One region of the Blautia sp. RTP21359st1_E11_RTP21359_211015 genome, then DNA from elsewhere that is predicted to be linked to it. Evidence: predicted binding sites of a transcription regulator. Region 1 holds the regulator's gene; each other region holds the start of a gene.
The links. Region 1 encodes HrcA, which represses chaperone genes, less so after heat shock. Its sites were predicted from a motif close to TGTTAGCACTCNNNNNNNNNGAGTGCTAACA; they were not measured.
Positions count from the first base shown of each region.

Region 2: the regulator HrcA is predicted to act here: its motif matches at 1,737-1,767, upstream of groES (co-chaperone GroES).
Region 3: the regulator HrcA is predicted to act here: its motif matches at 1,716-1,746, upstream of clpB (ATP-dependent chaperone ClpB).

Region 1 covers NZ_JBDGAB010000011.1:3,660-11,505, forward strand. Annotated here, with positions in the region: gene AB5026_RS05665 (carbohydrate ABC transporter permease) at 1-532, shown strand, start outside; gene AB5026_RS05670 (glycoside hydrolase family 172 protein) at 574-1,683, shown strand; gene AB5026_RS05675 (ABC transporter substrate-binding protein) at 1,699-2,952, shown strand; gene hrcA (heat-inducible transcriptional repressor HrcA) at 3,129-4,172, shown strand; gene grpE (nucleotide exchange factor GrpE) at 4,191-4,826, shown strand; gene dnaK (molecular chaperone DnaK) at 4,880-6,772, shown strand; gene dnaJ (molecular chaperone DnaJ) at 6,794-7,846, shown strand, end outside.
Region 2 covers NZ_JBDGAB010000013.1:61,204-69,049, forward strand. Annotated here, with positions in the region: gene AB5026_RS06690 (DNA translocase FtsK 4TM domain-containing protein) at 1-1,200, shown strand, start outside; gene rlmH (23S rRNA (pseudouridine(1915)-N(3))-methyltransferase RlmH) at 1,197-1,676, shown strand; gene groES (co-chaperone GroES) at 1,791-2,078, shown strand; gene AB5026_RS06705 (MATE family efflux transporter) at 2,078-2,572, shown strand; gene AB5026_RS06710 (hypothetical protein) at 2,602-2,835, shown strand; gene AB5026_RS06715 (ABC transporter substrate-binding protein) at 3,058-4,629, shown strand; gene AB5026_RS06720 (ABC transporter permease) at 4,728-5,678, shown strand; gene AB5026_RS06725 (ABC transporter permease) at 5,692-6,525, shown strand; gene AB5026_RS06730 (ABC transporter ATP-binding protein) at 6,541-7,500, shown strand; gene AB5026_RS06735 (ABC transporter ATP-binding protein) at 7,497-7,846, shown strand, end outside.
Region 3 covers NZ_JBDGAB010000024.1:157-8,002, forward strand. Annotated here, with positions in the region: partial or broken gene AB5026_RS09845 (ATP-binding cassette domain-containing protein) at 1-32, opposite strand, end outside; gene AB5026_RS09850 (transposon-transfer assisting family protein) at 345-551, opposite strand; partial or broken gene AB5026_RS09855 (hypothetical protein) at 558-1,167, opposite strand; partial or broken gene AB5026_RS09860 (ABC transporter ATP-binding protein) at 1,165-1,377, shown strand; gene clpB (ATP-dependent chaperone ClpB) at 1,841-4,423, shown strand; gene AB5026_RS09870 (DUF4250 domain-containing protein) at 4,711-4,884, shown strand; gene AB5026_RS09875 (MarR family winged helix-turn-helix transcriptional regulator) at 5,189-5,707, shown strand; gene AB5026_RS09880 (ABC transporter ATP-binding protein) at 5,700-7,846, shown strand, end outside.

The DNA.
Region 1 (7,846 bases):
GGGAGTTTCTGTTGCATTTGCGTTTGTTCTGGCTACCATGCTGATCCCTGAGGTTGTCACAGCCCGCCCGCTGTATGAGTTTATGCAGAAGGTAAAGCTGTATGATACATATCCGGGACTTATCCTTCTTTATATCAGTACCGTTATACCGTTTACGGTTCTGATCCTCAGAAACTTTGTCGGTGAGATCCCGATCTCACTGGAGGAGGCAGCTGCTATTGACGGCGCATCTTTTTCACAGAGACTGTTTACGATCGTTCTGCCGCTGATGAAGCCGGCAATCGCTACGGTTTGCATTATCAACTTTATTACCTGTCTGAATAACTTTTTCACACCGTTGTTTTATTCAAATGGTATTCAGGTACTTTCTGTTTCCATCGTACAGCTTCCGTTACGTGACAACATGTATGGAGTTCCGTGGGATCTGGTCAGCGCCATGGGATGGATCATCCTTCTTCCGATCATTATCTTTGTAGCTGTTTTTGAGAAACAGATCATGGATGGTATCATGGCAGGTGGAGTAAAAGCGTAAATATAATATTTTTAATTTCCAAAAGAGAGGAGAAAACAGATATGTATCAGGCATTTACAGGCGGACTGGGAGGGATCGCACTTGCAAAGCATGGAAAAAGCCGTGCGATCAACGCAGAAAATCCTCATGGAGAAAAAGGCAGAGGCGGTATGGCTGCAAGTCATCTGGGACCGTCCAGAAAAGGAAGCCCGTGTCTCAGGGATATTGAGCCGGGAACTGTGGTAACTCTGGCAGAAATGGAAGGACCGGGACAGATCAATCATATCTGGATCACCGTTGATAACAAGACTACAGAGGCAGATTGCTTTGTACTGAGAGATCTTGTAATCCGTATGTACTGGGATGACGAGGAAACTCCTTCCGTGGAAAGTCCTCTGGGTGATTTCTTCTGCTGCGGATTCGGAAGGGAATGTTTTGTAAATTCTGTTCCGGTGGCTGTTGTTCCAAACAGGGGCTTTAACTGCTATTTCCCGATGCCGTTTAAGAAGAAAGCAAAGATCACACTGGAAAACCAGCATGCAAATAAAATCCCGGCTTTCTTTTATCAGGTAGATTACTGTCTCTATGATGAGCTTCCGGACGATATTGCTTATTTCCATGCGCAGTGGAGAAGGGAACGGTTGACAGAAAAAACAAAAGATTATACAATTTTGGATGGAGTAAAAGGAAAAGGCCATTATATAGGAACCTACATGGCACTTACCACACTGGAACGTTACTGGTGGGGCGAGGGAGAAATGAAGTTTTATATTGACGGAGATGAGGAGTATCCGACCATCTGTGGAACAGGAACGGAAGATTACTTTGGTGGTTCCTGGAGCTTTGCCAAACAGGTGGATGGAAAAACCGTGGAACAGAATTATAACACGCCGTATCTGGGATATCCGTATTATTCTGCCCATGACGAGCTGATCCACAATTTTTATCATAATGATGACTGCCCGCCAATGAGAGGCTTTTACAGATGGCATTTACAGGATCCAATCTGCTTTGAAGAGGATCTTCGCGTTACGATTCAGCAGATAGGCGTCGGATACCGTGGCCTGTTTGAACGACAGGATGATGTGGCAAGTGTAGCGTACTGGTATCAGACACTTCCTCATGCACCGTTCCAGCCGTTGATGTCAAAAGAGGATAGATGGCCCAGATAAAAAGGGTGGTAGAGATTGAAAAAACAGGTATTTTGCGGGGTATTTGCCCTGGCTCTGGCAGTGACAGGATGTGGAGTCCAGAAGAAGGAGGCTGCATCTGATATTGTGCCGGAGAACAGACAGGAACTGACGATCCTTCATGTGGATGCAGGCACAGAAGGCTTTGATTCTTTTATCAGCCAGGCGGAAAAAGATCTTGGAATAAAGATCCATATTGAAAAATGTCCGGCCAATGCGGACAATCGCCAGGCCAAAATAGCAACTCTTCTGACATCAGGAGATGATTCTGTTGATCTGATCACAGTAAATGATGAGATGATATCCGAATTTAAACATAAGGGATTTCTTCTTCCGTTGGAAGATACGGTTATGACAGAGGAGACAGCGGCGAATTTTCTGCAGGAATACCTGAAAGAAATATGCATGTCAGACGGACATATTTTTTCGGTACCGTTCAGGATGGATATCATGGCATTCTGGGTGAACCAGGAATTGCTGGATCAGGCTGGTCTGGACAGACTCTCCTGTCTCAGTGATCTTGAGATCCTTCAGAAAAAGCTTCAGAATACGGGAAAATATGCATATGGGGATGCATGGGAGATTTCTTACATATATAATAGTATCAGCGAGTATGTCGATTTTTTCGGAGGAGATTATACAGACTGGACGGATCCGAAAACAAGAGAAGCGGCAGAATATATGAAGCGAATGCTGGATACAGGGATGATATCAGAGGAGAATCTGATCGACCAGCATGACCAGCTGAATGAAAAATTTATAAACGGCCAGTATGGATGTATGTTTATGTATACCGGTGTGTTGAGTACTTTTCAGAATGCAGGCGTGTATGGAAAAGATAAGATCCATATGGCACCATTTCCGGAATTTGACGAGAAGGTGACCAATATCGCAACCTGGCAGTATGTACTGAATAAAAATTCTGATCATAAAGAAGCAGCTCTGAAGTTCCTTCAGTATGTGTCCGGATATGAGGCCAGTAAAAATTACGGACAGCTGACAAAAATGTGTCCGGCAAGACTGGATGTGATCGAGGATAAGAATTTTGATCTGGATGGCATTGAAATGATCCGGCAATATCTGAAAGATTATAAGCTGAAGGCAAGACCACTGTGTGCCGATTCCATAGAAGCCGTTTCGTCCATGGGAACGGAATTTCAGAAATATATGCTGGGACAGAAAACAGAAGCGGAATTTTTTGCCGGGGCACAGAACTGCATAGACCAGTATTACAAAAAAGCATCGTACTGATGCTTTTTTTGTTTTGAAAAAATAAGAACTTTTTTTCAAAACATATTGACAAATATTTTACATGGTGATATCTTAAAGACTGTAGATGTTAGCACTCCACTAAAATGAGTGCTAACAGATGTAAAAAAAGAATCAACATCCGTCAGGAAAGAATAAAAAGGAAAGGAGATGGATTCATGGAAGAGGTGTTGAATGAGCGCAAGCAAAAAATCTTAAAAGCAATCATCAAGACCTATATGGAAACCGGAGAACCGGTTGGTTCCAGGACCATTTCCAAGTATGCGGATCTCAATGTCAGTTCCGCAACGATCCGAAATGAAATGTCAGACCTGACAGATATGGGCTATATCGTCCAGCCTCATACCTCAGCAGGAAGGATTCCTTCAGATAAGGGCTACAGACTTTACGTCAATGAGTTGATGAAGGAGAAGGAAGCGGAGGTCGCAGAGCTGCGAGATCTGATCATTGAGAAGACAGATAAGATGGATAAGGTGCTTAAGAAGGTTGCGAAGGTTCTTGCTTCCAATACCAACTATGCTACCATGGTTTCCGTTCCGCAGTACAGCGGCAACAAGATCAAGTTCATCCAGCTGTCGAGAATGAGCGAACTTCAGCTTGTGGCAGTGGTTGTCAGTGACAACAACACAGTCCGGAACCAGATCATCAATCTGGATGAGGAAATGGACGACCAGACGATCCTGAAACTGAATCTTCTTCTTAACACCAATCTCAATGGGATCCCGATCCAGGATATCAACCTTGGGATGATCGCCAGACTGAAGGAACAGGCAGGCAGCCACAGCGGTGTGGTGGCAACGGTTCTGGATGCAGTGGCAGCCACCATTCATGTGGAAGAGGAAGATATGGAGATCTATACTTCAGGTGCAACTAACATTTTCAAGTATCCGGAGCTTGCCGATAAAGAGAAGGCAACGGAGCTGATCTCCGCATTTGAGGAGAAGCATGAACTTGCCGATCTTGTAAAAGAACAGATGTCAGATGGAGAGAATACAGGAATTCAGGTTTACATCGGTGATGAGATGCCAATCCAGACCATGAAGGACTGCAGCATTGTAACTGCCAGATATGAACTGGGAGACGGAATGTACGGAACCATCGGGATCATCGGTCCCAAACGAATGGATTATGAGAATGTAGTGGACAGTCTGAAGGAACTGAAGAATCATCTGGATGACGTTTTGAAAAAGAAGAAAACTTAGAAAGGCGGTAGAAAAAAAGTGTCGGAGGAAACAAAGAAAACATCCGAAGAGCAGGAAGCGGAGAAGGAAATCCCCGTAACTGACGGAGATCAGGAAGAAGAAAACCTGACACCGGAGGGAGAAGATCTGCCGGAGGAAGAAAACAATACTCCAGGCGAAGAAGCTGCCTCAGAGGATAAAAAAGAAGAAAAATCAAAAACTTCCTTCTTCGGAAAGAAGAAAAAAGATAAATCTGAGCAGAAGGTGGAGGAACTTACCGATCGCCTGAAGCGTACCATGGCTGAATTTGATAATTTCCGTAAAAGAACGGAAAAAGAAAAATCCAGTATGTACATCATCGGAGCAAAAGAGATCGTTGAAAAGATCCTGCCGGTTGTGGATAACTTTGAAAGAGGTCTTGCACAGGCACAGGAAGGCGATGCTTTTGCAGATGGAATGAAAATGATCTACAAGCAGCTTACCACAACACTGGATGAGCTTGGCGTGAAGCCGATCGAAGCAGTGGGAAAGGAATTCAACCCGGATTTCCATAATGCAGTGATGCATGTGGAGGATGAAGAGGTTGGAGAGAACATCGTGGTGGAAGAATTCCAGAAGGGTTACACCTACAAGGATTTCGTAGTACGCCACAGTATGGTGAAGGTTGCGAACTAACTGACAACAAACTTTATTTTAACAGATACAGACTAAAACAGGAGGAAAAAATCATGGGAAAGATTATTGGTATTGACTTAGGTACAACAAACAGCTGTGTAGCCGTAATGGAAGGTGGACAGCCGACAGTTATCGCAAATACAGAAGGCGCAAGAACAACACCATCCGTTGTAGCATTCACAAAAACAGGAGAGCGTCTGGTAGGTGAGCCTGCAAAACGTCAGGCAGTTACAAATGCAGACAGAACGATCTCCTCTATCAAAAGAGAGATGGGTACCGATTACCGTGTAACCATCGATGACAAGAAATATTCTCCACAGGAGATCTCCGCAATGATCCTTCAGAAACTGAAAAAGGATGCAGAGGCATATCTTGGTGAGAAAGTAACAGAGGCAGTTATCACAGTTCCGGCTTACTTCAACGATGCTCAGCGTCAGGCTACCAAAGATGCAGGTAAGATCGCAGGTCTTGATGTAAAACGTATCATCAACGAGCCTACAGCAGCAGCTCTTGCATATGGTCTTGACAATGAGAAAGAGCAGAAGATCATGGTATACGACCTTGGCGGTGGTACATTTGATGTATCTGTGATCGAGATTGGTGATGGTGTTATCGAGGTTCTTTCCACAGCTGGTAACAACCGTCTTGGTGGAGATGACTTTGATAAGAAAGTCACAGATTACATGCTTGCTGAGTTCAAGAGAACAGAGGGCGTAGACTTAAGCAATGATAAGATGGCTCTTCAGAGACTGAAAGAGGCAGCTGAGAAGGCTAAGAAAGAGCTTTCTTCCGCAACAACAACAAACATCAACCTTCCGTTCATCACAGCTACAGCTGAGGGACCGAAGCATTTCGATATGAACCTTACAAGAGCTAAATTTGATGAGCTGACACATGATCTTGTAGAGATGACAGCAGAGCCGGTTCGCCGTGCACTGTCTGATGCAGGTATCACAGCTTCTGAGCTTGGCCAGGTACTTCTGGTTGGTGGTTCTTCCCGTATCCCGGCTGTACAGGATAAGGTAAGACAGTTAACTGGCAAAGAGCCGAGCAAGAACCTGAACCCGGATGAGTGTGTTGCACTTGGTGCTTCCGTACAGGGTGGTAAACTTGCAGGTGATGCAGGTGCCGGTGATATCCTTCTTCTGGATGTTACTCCACTGTCACTGTCCATCGAGACAATGGGTGGTATCGCAACTCGTCTGATCGAGAGAAATACTACAATTCCTACAAAGAAGAGCCAGATCTTCTCCACAGCAGCAGATAACCAGACAGCTGTAGATATCAACGTTGTACAGGGTGAGCGTCAGTTCGCGAAAGACAACAAATCCCTCGGCCAGTTCCGTCTGGATGGAATCCCGCCAGCACGTCGTGGAGTTCCGCAGATCGAGGTAACATTTGACATCGATGCCAACGGTATCGTTAATGTATCCGCTAAAGACCTTGGAACAGGTAAAGAGCAGCACATCACAATCACAGCTGGTTCCAATATGTCCGATTCCGATATCGACAAAGCTGTCAAAGAAGCAGCTGAGTTCGAGGCTCAGGATAAGAAACGTAAAGAGGCGATCGACACAAGAAACAATGCAGACTCCATGGTATTCCAGGTTGAGAATGCTCTGAAGGAAGCAGGCGACAAGCTTGATGCAAACGATAAAGCAAGTGTTGAGGCAGACCTCAATGCACTGAAGGATCTTCTTGCACAGACAGCAAATGCACAGGAGCTTACTGATTCTCAGGTTGCAGATATCAAGGCTGCACAGGAGAAGATGATGGAGAGCGCTCAGAAACTGTTCTCCAAGATGTATGAGCAGACTCAGGGAGCTCAGGGTCAGGCTGGTCCTGGACCGGATATGGGCAACATGGGCGGAAACGCTGGTGCTCAGGGCGGAAATGAAGCAGGATACGGCGATGATGTTGTAGATGCTGATTACAAGGAAGTCTAAGACAAGTAGGAAATAATTACAATGGCTGATAAAAGAGATTATTATGAAGTCTTAGGTGTGGATAAAAACGCCGACGACGCAACATTAAAAAAAGCATATCGTAAGCTGGCCAAGAAATATCACCCGGATGTAAATCCGGGTGATAAAGAGGCTGAGGCGAAGTTCAAAGAGGCGACAGAGGCTTACTCCGTTTTAAGTGATGCCGACAAGAGAAGACAGTATGATCAGTTTGGTCATGCAGCATTCGAAAACGGCGGCGGAGGCGGTGCCGGCGGCTTTGGTGGATTCGACTTCAACGGTGCGGATATGGGAGACATCTTCGGAGATATCTTCGGAGACCTGTTCGGCGGCGGAGGCAGAACCAGACGGGCCAACAATGGACCGATGAAGGGTGCCAACCTTCGTGCACGTGTGAACATTACTTTTGAGGAAGCGGTTTTCGGATGCGAGAAAGAGCTGGAGATCGTTCTCAAAGATGAGTGTACCACATGTCACGGAACCGGAGCGAAACCGGGAACATCACCGATCACCTGTCCGAAATGTAAAGGCCAGGGCCAGATCGTTTACACCCAGCAGTCCATGTTTGGTATGGTACGTAATGTTCAGACCTGTCCGGACTGTAACGGAACCGGTAAGGTGATCAAGGACAAATGCAGTGCCTGCCGTGGAACCGGATATACCTCTTCCAGAAAGAAGATCCAGGTATCTGTACCGGCCGGTATCGACAATGGCCAGTGCATCCGTATCCGTGAAAAAGGTGAGCCGGGAACCAACGGCGGTCCGAGAGGAGATCTGCTGGTTGAGGTAAATGTAGCCCGTCATCCGATCTTCCAGAGACAGGATATGAATATCTTTTCAACAGCTCCGATCACATTTGCACAGGCTGCACTTGGCGGTGAGATGCGTATTAATACCGTTGACGGTGAGGTTTCCTATGAGGTGAAACCGGGAACACAGACGGATACAAGAATCCGCCTGAAGGGTAAAGGTGTTCCGTCATTACGCAACAAGAACGTTCGTGGTGACCACTATGTAACACTGGTAGTCCAGACTCCGACAAATCTCAATGAGGAA
Region 2 (7,846 bases), on a different contig from region 1:
ATCGAAGCACCGATACCGGGAAAGGCAGCCGTGGGGATCGAGGTTCCGAACAAGGAGAACAGCCCGGTCATGCTGCGGGATCTTCTTCAGTCAGAGGAGTTTAAAAATGCAAAATCCAAGCTGTCCTTTGCAGCAGGTAAGGATATTGCCGGAAAACCGGTAGTGGCAGATATTGCCAAGATGCCGCATCTTCTTATCGCCGGAGCAACCGGCTCCGGAAAATCCGTCTGCATCAATACGCTGATCATCAGCATCCTTTATAAGGCTACACCGGATGAGGTGCGTCTGATCATGATCGATCCGAAGGTGGTGGAGCTCAGTGTATACAACGGGATCCCGCACCTGTTCATTCCGGTGGTCACAGATCCGAAGAAAGCGGCCGGTGCGCTGAACTGGGCTGTTTCCGAGATGACCAGCCGTTACAATGCCTTTGCGGAATATGGGGTACGTAATCTTGGAGAATATAACAAAAAGGTTGCCAATATGCGGGTCCCGGAGGGAGAAAAGGCACCTGAGAAGATGCCGCAGATCGTGATCATCGTGGATGAGCTTGCGGATCTTATGATGGTTGCGCCGGGAGAAGTTGAGGATGCGATCTGCCGTCTGGCCCAGCTGGCACGTGCAGCAGGTATCCATCTGATCATTGCTACCCAGAGACCATCGGTCAATGTCATCACAGGTCTGATCAAGGCCAATATGCCGTCCAGGATCGCATTTTCCGTATCTTCCGGTGTGGATTCCAGAACGATCCTGGATATGAACGGTGCCGAGAAGCTTCTTGGCAAGGGCGATATGCTGTTTTATCCTCAGGGGTATCAGAAGCCGGCCAGACTGCAGGGCGCTTTTGTTTCAGATGAGGAGGTCAGTGCAGTCGTAGAATATGTTTCTGACAAAAATCAGGGTGCTGTTTATGATACATCCATCGAGAAGCAGGTCAATACAGCCGGCGTCCCGGGAGGAGCCGGCGGCGGTGACAGAGATGTCTATTTTACAGAAGCCGGTAAATTTATCATTGAGAAGGAAAAGGCCTCCATCGGTATGCTCCAGCGTATGTTCAAGATCGGATTTAACCGTGCGGCAAGGATCATGGATCAGCTTTGTGACGCAGGAGTGGTAGGTCCGGAGGAAGGAACCAAGCCAAGGAAGGTTTTGATGTCAGCAGAAGAATTTGAGAATTATCTGGAGGAGAACGGCGGATGAAAATAAGTATCCTGACAGTAGGGAAGATCAAGGAAAAATATCTGCGGGATGCCATTGCAGAGTATTCCAAGCGCCTCGGGCGTTACTGCAAGCTGGAGATCATAGAAGTGTCCGACGAAAAAACGCCGGATAATGCCAGCGAAACAGTAGAAGATGCCATTCGGAACAAGGAAGGGGAGCGTCTTCTTAAATATATCCGGGATGATGCGTTTGTGATCACTCTGGAGATCGGAGGCGAACAGCTGACCTCTGAGAACTTCGCACGGAAGCTCAACGAGCTGGGAATACGTGGGACCAGCCATATCCAGTTTGTGATCGGCGGCTCTATCGGTCTTGGAAAAGAAGTACTGAAGAGATCAGACTATGCTTTAAGCTTTTCGAAAATGACATTTCCTCATCAGCTGATGCGTGTGATCCTTCTGGAACAGATCTACCGCAGCTATCGTATCATCAGCGGAGAGCCCTATCATAAATAATATCATACTACATATCTGCAAATATCTTGACAATTTTTGGATATGTAGTATGATAAAAAAGAGTAGCACTCGAAGCTTAAGAGTGCTAATAATCACAGAAAGAAGGAAATGAATATGGCATTAAAACCAGTTGCAGACAGAGTTATCGTAAAATATTTTGAGACAGAAGACAAAACCGCATCCGGCATCGTACTTCCGGACAGCTCCAAGGAGAAAACCCAGCAGGCAGAGGTTATCGCAGTAGGTGGCGGTAAGGTCGTAGACGGTAAAGAAGTACCGGTACAGGTAAAGCCGGGCGACCGTGTGATCTACGGAAAATACACAGGAACCGAGATCAAATATGAGGGTGAGAAATATCTGGTGATCAACGCAGATGATATCATTGCCATCGTAAAAGACTGATGAAGAGTTTTTATCGTAATTTTCTGAAATTATGCTCCATGCTGGTGCTGCAGAATGTAGTGACCTTAAGTGTCAATCTTGCGGACAACATTATGCTTGGAGCCTTCAGCGAAACTGCATTATCCGGTGTGACCACCGTAAACCAGGTACAGTTCGTCTTTCAGCAGCTGCTTATGGCGCTGGGAGACGGACTTGTCATATTCGGAAGTCAGTACTGGGGAAAGAAAGAGACAGAGCCGGTAAGGAAGATCGGTGCCTGGGCCATGAGCACAGGCTTTTTTATTGCCCTTGTGCTGTTTATCCTGGCCAGTCTTTTTCCAACACAGCTGCTGGGGCTTTTTACAACAGATCAGGCGATTATCGAAGCCGGTCTTTCCTATCTGGCGATCATCCGGTTTACTTACTTTTTCTTTGCGGTGACGCAGATCCTGCTTGCTACACTGCGCTGTGTGGAAATTGCAGGGGTTGCCTTCGGGCTTTCGGTAATGACTTAAGTGTAGTAATGGTAGGAATGTCCTATCAGATGCCGACAAACGGTGGTATCATCCGGGGAAGCGGAAGCATCGCTTATTCCATGAAGGTGGACCTGATCAGTACCTGGGGGATCGTGATCCCTCTGTCCATGTTTATGGCATTTGTGGTCAAGGCATCTCCGGCAGTGGTGGTATGCTGCCTGAATGCAGATCAGATCTTTAAATGCGTGCCTGCATTTTTGAAGTGCAATTACGGACACTGGATCAAAAATATGACGAATTAAGGAAATATATATAGATCAGAGGCATGATACAGAAAAATTATCTTGACGCCTGTGTGATTTGTATGTAGAATAAATACAAACTTTAACGAAATGCAGTAAAAAAATCTCTGAAGAGCCAGGGACAGCTTGACAAAGGTAATATGGTATAGTATTATCTTGCTTATATCATATTAAACTGGTGGGAAAAGAGGAATACTCACTGAAACACAGGAGGAACAGGAAATGAGAAAAAAAGTACTGGCAGCGCTTCTGGTAGCTGCAGTGGCAGGAACAACTGTTATGTCAGGAATGACTGCTTTTGCAGCAGAAACAGAAGGAACCAAGGCGGAAGGCGGAAATATTACCATTGCAGAAACAGCAGATCCGCAGAACATCAATCCGCTTTATGTTGTGGATCAGACAAGCTTCGATATGATGCAGGCACTGTACAGCCCGTTTTTTGAGATCGTGAACGGAGAGATGTATTACGGAAACGGACTTTGCGAAAGTGTAACAGCCAATGATGATGCCAGCGAATTCACACTGAAGCTCAAAGACGGACTGAAATGGCATGACGGTCAGCCGATCACAGCCGATGATGTGGTATTCACCATGCAGGTGCTGGTAGATGAGAAGCAGAATGTTCCGTATTCTTCTTACGGATACGTTAATGACAAGGCAGTAGAGGCAGAGAAGGTTGATGACCTTACAGTCAAGATTTCCCTTGGATCATCTTCCGCAGGATTTCTTGGTGGACTGAGCCAGGTTTACTGTATTCCGAAGCATATTTATGACGGCGTGGAGAATATCGGAGAAAGTGATCTCAACAATGAACCGGTGGGAAGTGGTCCTTTTAAGTTCGAGGAATACAAATCCGGAGAGTATTATAAAGTAACAAAATTCGATGACTATTTTGATGATGTAAATCTGGATTCCATCACCTTCAAGATCGTAAAGGATTCCAGCTCCGCCAATGCGGCACTTGCAAGCGGAGATCTGGATGCACGTTTGATCAGCGCAGATGATTACGATACCGTCAGTGCTTACGATAACGTAAACATCAATACCTATAATTCCGGACGTGTCAACGCCATGTTCATGAATGAGCTGAACGAAGATCTTCAGGATGTAAAGGTACGTCAGGCGATCGCATACGCACTGAATAAAGAGGAGTTCTGTCAGTTTGCTTTCCTTTCCGAGGATTATGCAGAGCCTGCAGATTCTATTTTTACACCGGATACACTCTACTATACAAAACCGGACAATACCTACGACAATGATCCGGCTAAAGCACAGGAGCTCCTTTCCGAAGCAGGAAAGACAAGTCTTTCTCTGAACCTGATGTATATCTCCACAGATAAGACAATGGAGAGTGAGGCTCTGTATGTACAGTCTGCCCTTGCCAATGTAGGAATCACCATCAATCTTCTTCCTACAGATGAGTCTACCTTCAAGAATAAGACAAAGGATCCTGAGTGCACAGATTATGATCTGGTACTGAGCTTCTACACTCTGGGAGAAGAGCCGAGCCTTTATGCAGACATGAGTTCTTCCGTCAGCCGTTCCAACTATTCCAGGATCAAGGATACAGATCTGGATGCATTGTGGGAAGAGGGCAACAGTACTGCAGATGAGACAAAACGTGGCGAGATTTATAAGGAGATCCAGAATACGATCAATGATAACATGTATATCTATCCGATCGCTTATTCCAATGGTTTCTATGCGGTAAGTAAAGATTTCGGAGGCTTTGATGAATGTCTGTTAAAAACTATTTATTATGATTATTCCAAGATCTACACATTGGAGAAATAAATAATTTTATAGCGGATGAATACCGGAAACAGAAAGAGGCTGACGCGTTTTTGCGCCAGCCGATTTCCTGTTTTCGGGGAAAATAAAGGAGGTACATTTTGAAGAAGATCGTAAACCGTCTGATACAGTGTATTCTGACACTGTTTATTGTCTCTGTTCTCTGCTTTGCACTGACAAAAGCAGCGCCCGGAGATCCTGTCCTGACTTATGTGGAACCAAATATGAGTGAAGAATATATCCAGAACCTGAGAGAAAGCCTGGGACTTACAAAGCCTGTCTATGAGCAGTACTTTCTGTGGCTGGGAAGGATCCTTCACGGGAATTTCGGAAATTCCCTGATGAATAACCGACCGGTCCTGACACAGATGCTGGAGAGGCTTCCCGCAACCGTGATCCTAATGGGAACCAGCATGCTGCTTGGTTTTCTCATTGCCATTGTACTGGGCCTGTATTCCGGAAAGAATAAAAATGGTGTTCTGGATAAGATCACCAGCATGTTCTGTTATGTAGGCATCTCCATTCCTACTTTCTGGTTCGGTATCATGCTGATCTATCTCTTCAGTGTGCATCTCCATATCCTGCCAAGTATCGGTATGCATTCAGACGGCAACCGTTCCTTAGGAGATCTGATCCTGCATATGGTCATGCCCTGCGCAGTTCTGACCTTTGCAAATGCGTCACAGTACATCCGGTATTTAAGAAGCAGTACCATTACGGAAATGTCCTCCGATTATGTTATGGTGCAGAAGGCTTACGGAATGAAAGAGTCTGGAATCCTTTTCCGGCATGTACTGAAAAATGCCATGCTTCCTATGATCACAGTTCTCGGAATGAGCCTGCAGTCTCTGGTTTCCGGTGCCATTATCACCGAGCAGGTTTTTGCATGGCCGGGAATCGGTCAGCTGGCAGTGACCGCTGTTATGCAGTATGATTATCCCCTGATCATGGGAATCACCATGTTTACCGCGCTTCTCGTGGTGCTCGGAAATCTTCTGGCAGATATCCTGTATGCTGTCTTTGATCCGAGGATCCGCAAAGCAGGATGTTAGGAGGTAAAGGGACATGAGAGAAAATATCTGGAAAAATATCAAACTTGGTTTTAAGACAAATAAACTTGCAGTGGCAGGTGCAGCAGCGATCATCCTGCTGGCACTGATCTCCATTTTTGCCTTTTTGTATCCGGTAGATCCCAATGCCATCAGCGCCACAGAGCGACTGAATGCTCCATCCATGGCACACCTTTTCGGTACGGATGATATGGGACGGGATTATCTGGCTCGCTGTATTTACGGAGGAAGAGCATCCCTTCTGGTGGGCTTCCTTTCCATGGTGCTTTCTACAGCCCTTGGTGTGATCATCGGTTCCATCAGCGGTTTTGTGGGAGGAACGGTGGATGCAGTGCTGATGCGTCTGGTGGATGCACTGATGAGCCTTCCGACATTCCTGATCATGATCGTTATGAATGCCTTCCTGAAACCGGGACTTCAGAACATTGTCCTGATCATCGGCTTTCTGACCTGGATGAACATTGCCAGGATCGTCCGTGGCGAGACCATTTCCCTGAACGAGAGAGAGTATGTCATCTATGCAAAGATCTCCGGACAGAAGAAATTCTCCACCATTGTACATCATATCCTGCCTAACATCATGCCTACCATTATCGTGGCTGCAACCATGAACATTGCCAATGCTATCCTGATGGAATCTGCACTGAGCTTTTTCGGCCTGGGTATCCAGCCGCCTACGGCTTCCTGGGGAAGTATGCTGAGCAATGCACAGCGCTATATCCAGCAGGCACCGTATCTGGCTATTTTCCCCGGAATCCTGATCCTGATCACGGTCGTCAGCTTCAATTATCTGGGAGAAGTATTAAGAAAAGTATTCGAGCCCAAGTAAGGAGGACATTTACATATGGAAAAATTACTGGAAGTAAAAGATCTGAAGGTGTCTTTCTTTACAGACCTTGGAGAGACACAGGCAGTAAAAGGTGCAGGCTTTGCCATCGGTGAGGGGGATTTTTTCGGGATCGTAGGAGAGTCCGGAAGCGGAAAAAGCGTGACCACCAAATCCATTCTCCGTCTCGGACCATCCAACTGTAAGATCATGGGTGGTGAGATCCTGTTCCGGGGAGAAGATATCCTGAAGAAAAATGAAGCAGAGCTCCGTGAGATCCGCGGTGGTGAGATCGCCATGATCTTTCAGGATTCTCTTTCCGCACTGAATCCGGTTTACACTGTTGGCAATAAGATGGTAGAGCTGATCCGGCGCCATACCAATATGAACAAAAAAGAAGCAAAGGCCCGGGTGCTGGAGCTTCTCACAGCCGTTGGCATCACAGACCCGGAAAAGGCTATGAACAGCTATCCCCACGAGCTTTCCGGCGGTATGCGCCAGCGTGTGATGATCGCCATGGCCATGAGCAGTGACCCGAAGATCCTGATCGCAGATGAGCCGACCACAGCCCTGGACGTTACGATCCAGGCGCAGATCCTTCATCTGCTTCTGGAACTTCAGAAAAAAAACAATATGAGCATCATCCTGATCACCCATGATCTGGGCGTTGTAGCGCAGACCTGTAAACGGGTAGCTGTCATGTGTGGTGGCTACGTGGTGGAAGAGGGAACTGTAGAAGAGATCTTTCTTCATCCGGGACATCCCTATACACAGGCACTGATCGCAAGCATGCCGCGGGTGGGAGGTACCTTTGAACAGTTTCTGGAGAGAGATCTTTCGGACGGAAACGGTGATCTGTGTCCCTTCCTGAATCGCTGTAAATATGCGGACAAAACCTGTGAAGCCTGTCTTCCGAAATATTATGAGGCTTCAGAGGGACACAGGATATTCTGTCACAGAAGGGAGGAGAAGAGATGAGCAAGCCCTTAATTGAAGTAAAAGATCTGAAAGTATATTTTAAACAGAAATCTCCGAAGCTTCTGTCCTTTAAGCCGGGCATACTGAAGGCTGTGGATCAGGTAAGCTTTTCGATTGAAAAGGGGAAAACCTTCGGTCTGGTAGGAGAATCCGGAAGCGGAAAATCTACCATCGGAAAGGCAATCCTACGTTATCATAAACCCACAGGCGGTGAGATTTTTTATGAGGGAACAGAGATCGGAGCCATGGGGGAAAAAGAACTGCTTCCATACCGCAAAAAAATGCAGTCCGTTTTTCAGGATCCCTATTCCTCTCTGGACCCAAGCCATACAGTGCAGGATATCAT
Region 3 (7,846 bases), on a different contig from region 1:
CAGAGGTCAGTCGTTTTCAAAATCATATCCATATAATCAAGTCCTTTCTTTGATTCTACGGATAGCATACCGGGCAATTTTGAAGATTTCATAAAGATTCCCGAAAACAGAATATGAACAATATACCGTAACCGTGGAGCATATCGCAACAAAGCACCAACCTACGCATTTAGGGCCTTAAAAAGCCCTATATTTCAAGGTTTTTCCCGCATAGTCGGCGGGGTATGTGAGTGTTTTATCCTATCCCCGCCAATACTGGGTTCTAAATGCGTAGGAACAGGCAAAAAGAAAAGACGCCGGACGCAAGCGGCCACATGGCCGCCGCGCCCGGCGTCTGCTGTTATTTATTCGTTCTCGTCTGTGAAATAGAATTTCTGGCTGTCATAGTCAGAATCCGTCATACGTTTCAGCTTGGAAAGGGTCTGCTGGGCCAGCGTCCACATATCCCCGTCCATACCCGGCATGGCTGCGGTGATCTTGCCTATCGTCCTGCGTCGGTCTGCGTTGTGGTACACACAGATCAAATTTTCTTCTTCCACGGTAAAGTGCATCATTCCTCATACCTCCAATTCATTTTTCTTGGTTCTGGCCGCCGCCTTTTTCGGGCTGGTGGCCTGTTTGCTGTCGGCAAGCTGCTTGCGGATAGATGGCCGGGGCTTGCGAATACTCACATCACGGCGCTCATCTTTGTTAATCATGGCATATACCCCGTGTCGGTTTTTTATGCTGGTAAAGCACAGGGACTTATAGGGCAGCATGGCAAAGAGCCGGTCATTGTCCTTGGTGGAAGCCAGTGCGTCAAAGTGCGGTGAGATCTCCACCATAAAATGTGTCTTGTTGGGGCTGTTGGGCGCGGACAGATTTTTCAGCTTATCCACGATGCGCCGGGCCTCGGTTTCAATCCGGCTGTCATGCAAAGCCGTAACGTGGGCTTTGAAGTCGCCGGGGCTGGGCCTCATACCGCAGGAAATTTCCCAACACCCGGTCAGGGCTTCCGTCAAAATACTGGCCATCCGGGATGTCACGGGTTCCATGCTCATAAAAGAGCCGGTTCACGCTCACCGGCTGGGAGGCTTCAACGACGTGCCGGAAATGCTGCTGATAGTCCAGCTCATAGAGATTACCCCGGATGGTGCCGCCCTGTGTGCCGGTCAACTCCACCGCATGGATGCAGTAGATGCACTTACAAAGGAAAAAACGATTATTATGATTGCCCACAGATTAAAAACAGTCAGACATGCAGACCAGATTGTGGTTGTTGAAAAAGGAAGAATTGCACAGCATGGAACATATGAGCAATTAATGAAACAGGAAGGTATTTATAAGAGATTTGTGGATGCAAGGCAGCAGGCGGTAAGTTGGAAACTGGTGCACTGAGAAATAATCCACAGTTGGTGAATATCCAAATTGAATTGTCTGAAAGAGATTTAATTTAAGTTTCGCTAAGTTTCACTTATATAGGCAGAGTGAGGGATATTCAATAAAGTAATATGAAAAAAGCACTGAAAACCGTTGGATTGATATGCTCCCCATATGGTAGACAATGGAAATATCCAAAAATCTATCATATGAGGAGCATATTTTTATGTCTAGGAAACAGTATAGTAAGGAGTTGAAACTTGAGCTCGTAAAGAAACACCTTCCAACAAAAGAACATAAAGGGCTAAATGTAGAAATTAGTTTTTCATTTTACAGTTGCAAAAAAATAACACAAAAATTAGCACTCACCTCTTGACAGTGCTAATAAATGGTGTTATAGTTCTCCTAGAACAAGAAAAAAGCACAGCATTTCCGGTATGCGAATATTGGAAATGCTTTTCATAGAATAGGAGGAAAGCCTATGAATATCAGTAAATTTACACAGAAATCCGTACAGGCTGTCCAGGATCTTGAAAAGATTGCTTATGAATATGGCAATCAGGAGATCGAAGAGGAACACCTTCTGTATGCCTTGCTGACACAGGAGGACAGCCTGATCCTCAAGCTGATCGAGAAGATGGAAATCCAGAAGGAATATTTTATTGACACAGTAAAGAAAGCATTGGATGCCAAAGTTAAGGTTTCCGGTGGACAGCTTCACTTTGGTCAGTATCTGAACAAGGCACTGGTCAGTGCAGAGGACGAAGCGAAGGCTATGGGAGATGAGTATGTATCGGTTGAGCATCTGTTTCTTTCCATGCTGAAGAATCCAAGCCCGAGCATGAAGAAGCTATTCAATGAATTCGGAATCACCAGAGAGCGTTTTCTTCAGGCATTATCTACAGTCAGGGGAAACCAGAGAGTTGTCAGTGACAACCCGGAGGCAACCTATGATACTTTGAATAAATACGGTGAGGATCTTGTGGAGAAGGCGAAGAACCAGAAACTTGATCCGGTGATCGGACGTGATATGGAGATCCGGAATATTATTCGTATCCTTTCCCGTAAGACCAAGAACAACCCGGTTCTCATCGGTGAGCCTGGCGTTGGTAAAACAGCAGCCATCGAGGGACTGGCACAGCGTATTGTGGCAGGAGATGTACCGGAAGGTCTTAAGAATAAGAAGATTTTTGCCCTGGATATGGGTGCGCTGGTTGCAGGTGCCAAGTATCGTGGTGAGTTTGAGGAACGTCTGAAAGCGGTACTTGAGGAAGTGAAGAAGAGCGAAGGACAGATCATTCTGTTTATCGATGAGCTTCATCTGATCGTGGGTGCAGGTAAGACAGACGGCGCCATGGATGCAGGAAACATGCTGAAGCCTATGCTTGCCAGAGGTGAGTTGCACTGTATCGGTGCAACAACTCTGGATGAGTACCGACAGTACATTGAGAAGGATGCTGCACTTGCCCGTCGTTTCCAGCCGGTTATGGTAAATGAGCCGACAGTGGAAGATACCATTTCCATTCTCCGTGGCCTGAAGGAACGATATGAGGTATTCCACGGTGTTAAGATCACAGACAGTGCATTGGTTGCAGCTGCCACACTTTCACACAGATACATTACAGACCGTTTTCTCCCGGATAAGGCCATCGACCTTGTTGATGAAGCCTGTGCGCTGATCAAGACGGAGCTGGATTCCATGCCGACAGAGCTGGATGAGCAGAGACGTAAGATCATGCAGCTGGAGATTGAAGAGTCTGCCCTGAAAAAAGAAACTGACAACTTAAGTAAAGAGCGTCTGGCTGATCTGCAGAAAGAACTTGCAGAGCTGAGAGATACTTTTAATACCCAGAAAGCTCAGTGGGATAATGAGAAGCATTCCGTAGAGAAGCTTCAGAAATTACGTGAGCAGATCGAGGATATCAATAAACAGATCCAGAAAGCAAAACAGAATTACGATCTGGAGAAAGCAGCAGAGTTGCAGTATGGCGAGCTGCCGAAGCTTCAGCAGCAGCTGGAGATTGAGGAGAAGCAGGTTAAGGAGAGTGACAGAAGCCTGGTACATGAGGCTGTCACAGATGATGAGATTGCACGTATCATTTCCAGATGGACCGGTATTCCGGTAACCAAGCTGACAGAAGGTGAGAGAACCAAGCTGCTGGGCCTTGAGGATGAGCTGCACAAACGTGTAGTAGGACAGGATGAGGGTGTTCGTCTTGTAACAGATGCGATCCTTCGTTCCAAAGCCGGAATCAAGGATCCCACAAAGCCAATCGGTTCATTCCTGTTCCTCGGACCAACCGGTGTTGGTAAAACAGAGCTTGCCAAGACTCTGGCTGCCACACTGTTTGACGATGAGCAGAATATGGTCCGTATCGATATGAGTGAGTACATGGAGAAATATTCCGTGTCCCGTCTGATCGGAGCGCCTCCAGGATATGTCGGATATGAGGAAGGCGGACAGCTGACAGAGGCCGTTCGAAGAAAACCGTACAGTGTTGTTCTTTTTGATGAGATCGAGAAGGCTCACCCGGATGTATTCAATGTACTTCTGCAGGTACTGGACGATGGACGTATCACGGATTCACAGGGACGTACGGTTGATTTTAAGAATACGATCCTGATCATGACTTCCAACATTGGTTCTCCGTACCTTCTTGACGGTATCGACGAGAAGGGAGATATCAAACCGGACGCACAGGAACAGGTTATGAATGATCTTCGTGGTCACTTCCGTCCGGAGTTCCTGAACCGTCTGGATGAGATTATCATGTTCAAGCCGCTGACCAAGGATAATGTAGGTAAGATCGTAGATCTTATGGTCAAAGAGCTCAGCGACCGTCTGGCTGACCAAGAGCTTTCTCTGGAGCTTACAGATGCTGCCAAACAGATGGTAGTGGATAACGGTTATGATCCGGTTTACGGTGCACGTCCTCTGAAGCGTTATCTCCAGAATTATGTGGAGACACTGACAGCCAAGAAGATCCTTTCCGGTGATGTACATGCCGGAGATACCATTGTGCTGGATGTGAAGGACGGAGCGTTTACCGTCAGCACGAAGTAAAAAATAACTCCATAAAGTTATGATAGATTGACAAGGAAAAGAACTGTCGGTTTTGATAGAAATCCATTTCAGGATGAAAATCGGAACCAGGCAGTTCTTTTTTGGGGACAAGGAATGGAATATTTTTATCAGATACTGAAGAAATAAAAAATCCTGAAAAATTTTTTACTGGCTCTTGACAAAAAATAAAATTGGTAAGATAGTAAATCTGATATTTCAGATCAGACAGCTATCCAGCAGCATCTGGGATATTGGATAAATATCAGATAAAAGGATGGAAACAGATTATGATACCAAAGGACCCGGTAATGCTTTTAAGTTACGTAAATACACAGCTGCGGGATTTTTACAGATCCCTGGATGCCTTCTGTGAGGACAGAGGACTTAACCGGAAAGAACTGGAGGATAAGCTTGACATGATCGATTATGCTTATGATCCGACTGTGAATCAGTTTGTATAAGAAAATCAGGAACAGAAAGAAGTACCCGTTTCGAATAAAAAAACGAAGCGGGTATTTTTTTTTGCGAAAAAAATAGGAAAAACAGCAGAAAATAAATTAGCTTGACAAATTAATTAATAGATTTCAGGTGGAAATTAAAGAAGCTGTAAATCTTAAAAAAGTGTAAAATTCACAAAAACCAGTTGCATTTTTTGTGCAGATGTATATTATATATAGTTAGCCGACTAATTAAAAAAGAAGATCACTGCTTCGTATATCATTAACAAAGAGCAGGTGTCTGATCGGATGAGAGAGGAGTGACAGCGTGTTTTGTAAGGAGGAAGATGAGAAAGAAAGGCAGAGCAGCTTTTTATCTCTGTTTATGAAGGTAGACCGTTATTTTATGACGAAATGCTTTGGTCAGATGCAGGAGCTTGGGATTTATCCGGGACAGATACCGGTTCTGGGGCTTGTGTCCGGAAGGGATGGCCTGAGTCAGCGGGAAATTGCAAAGATCCTGCATATCAAGCCGCCTACGGTAAATGTATCGATACAGAGACTGGAGAAAGCAGGCTTTCTTTATAAGAAACCGGATGAAAAGGACCAGCGTGTGACCAGGATCTACATGACAGAAAAGGGAAAGGAAATCAAGGCAAAAGCACTGGAACGGATCCATAAAAATGAGGCTGTGATGATGGAAGGCTTCAGTGAGGCGGAACAGTGCCTGCTTCGGAGATTTCTGGAGCAGATCCTTGTAAATATCGAAAAGATCCAGCCGGAGGAAGCCATAGAAAAGCTTCATCCGGATGAAATGACAGAAAGGAAGGAACAGAAACGTGATTAAACTGATGAAATATCTGAAACGATCTGCAGGTTACATCGTACTCATCATTGCGCTTCTTTTTCTTCAGGCATACTGTGATCTGTCTCTGCCGAATTACACATCAAATATCATTAATGTGGGAATTCAGCAGAACGGTATTGAAGACAGTGTTCCTGAGAAGATCAGAAAGACGTCTATGGACAGTCTGAAGCTGTTTATGGAAGAGGATGATGCGAAAACTGTGGATGGATTTTATGAGGAAGAGGGAGATGATCTGGTATTAAAGGATAAAATCTCCAAAGAAGACAGAGAAGAACTCAACGATATCTTCGGCAAACCGATGGTGATCGTTTCTACTCTGACGTCCGACAGTGAGGAATCAAAGGCAGCTCTTGCAAAAATGGGAATCCCGGAAGGGACGGATCCACTGGCGGCTCTTTCTCAGATGCCGGCAGAGGCTTTGGCTGCTATGAAGGACCAGGTCGGAGAAAAGATCGACAAGATGCAGGAATCCATCATCACACAGGCAGGTGTTTCCTATGTTCGTGCAGAATATGAAGCTATGGGTGAAGATGTGGATGCCATACAGATGGATTACATGAAAGCAACAGGTATCCGCATGGTGCTGATGGCACTGGTCACCATGATGGCTGCAGTATGTGTGGTATTTCTTTCATCCAGAGTTGCTGCATCTATGGGACATGATCTCCGTGGGCTGGTTTATAACAAAGTCATAGGTTTTTCCAGCAGAGAGTACCATAAGTTTTCAACAGCATCCCTGATTACACGATGCACGAACGATATCCAGCAGATCCAGCAGGTAATGGCTATGATGTTCCGTATCGTGCTTTACGCGCCGATCCTTGGAATCGGTGGTGTGATCCGCGTGCTTCAGAGAGATTCCTCCATGACATGGATCCTTGGGGTGGCCATTGTACTGATCATGGCATTTATGGCAATGCTGTTCAGGATCGCAATGCCGAAATTTACAGCCCTGCAGACCATGGTAGATAAGCTGAACCTGGTAACAAGAGAAATCCTTACCGGTATTCCGGTTATCCGTGCATTCAGCCGGGAGAAACACGAGGAGGAGCGTTTTGAGGATGCAAATATCACTCTGACGAAGACAAACCTCTTTGTAAACCGTTGTATGACATTTATGATGCCGGTGATGATGCTGATCATGAACGCAGTTTCCGTACTGACCATCTACAGCGGTTCTTATGCAGTAGACAGCGGAAGCATGCAGGTTGGTGATGTTATGGCGTTTATCCAGTATGCAATGCAGATCATCATGTCATTTTTGATGATCACAGCAATGTCTATCATGCTGCCGAGAGCAAATGTATCTGCACGCCGTATCAACGAGGTGCTTGAGACAGAAGTCAGTGTCCAGGATCCGGAGGATCCGGTACAGCCTTCCCAGGATGTGAAGGGGACTGTAGAATTTGATCATGTAAGCTTCGCATATCCGGAGGCAGGAGAGAATGTTATCACAGACATTTCCTTCAAGGCAGAAAAAGGTGAGACAGTAGCGATCATCGGAAGTACAGGAAGCGGTAAGAGTACACTGATCAATCTGATCCCGCGTTTCTATGATGCAACAGAAGGATCTGTGAAAGTGGATGGCGTGGATGTCCGGAAAATGACACAGAAGGATGTCCGTGACAGGATCGGTTATGTTCCGCAGAAGGGTGTACTTTTCTCAGGAACCATTGATTCCAATATCCGTTACGGAAAGACAGAGATTTCGGAAGATGCAGTGAAAAAAGCAGCAGAGGTTGCACAGGCTACGGAGTTTATCGACACCAAGCCGGAGCGATATAAGACTCCGATCGCACAGGGAGGAAGCAATGTTTCCGGTGGACAGAAGCAGAGGCTTTCCATTGCCAGAGCTATCGCAAAAGATCCGGAGATCTTTATCTTTGATGACAGCTTTTCCGCACTGGATTTCAAAACAGACAGCACACTTCGAAAAGCGCTGAAAGAACATACAAAAGAAGCAACAACCATTATCGTGGCACAGCGTATCAGTACGATCTTAAATGCAGATAAGATCCTTGTACTGGACGATGGACATATGGCAGGGATCGGAAGCCATAAGGAGCTGATGAAGTCCTGCGAGGTATATCGCCAGATTGCCATGAGTCAGTTATCAGA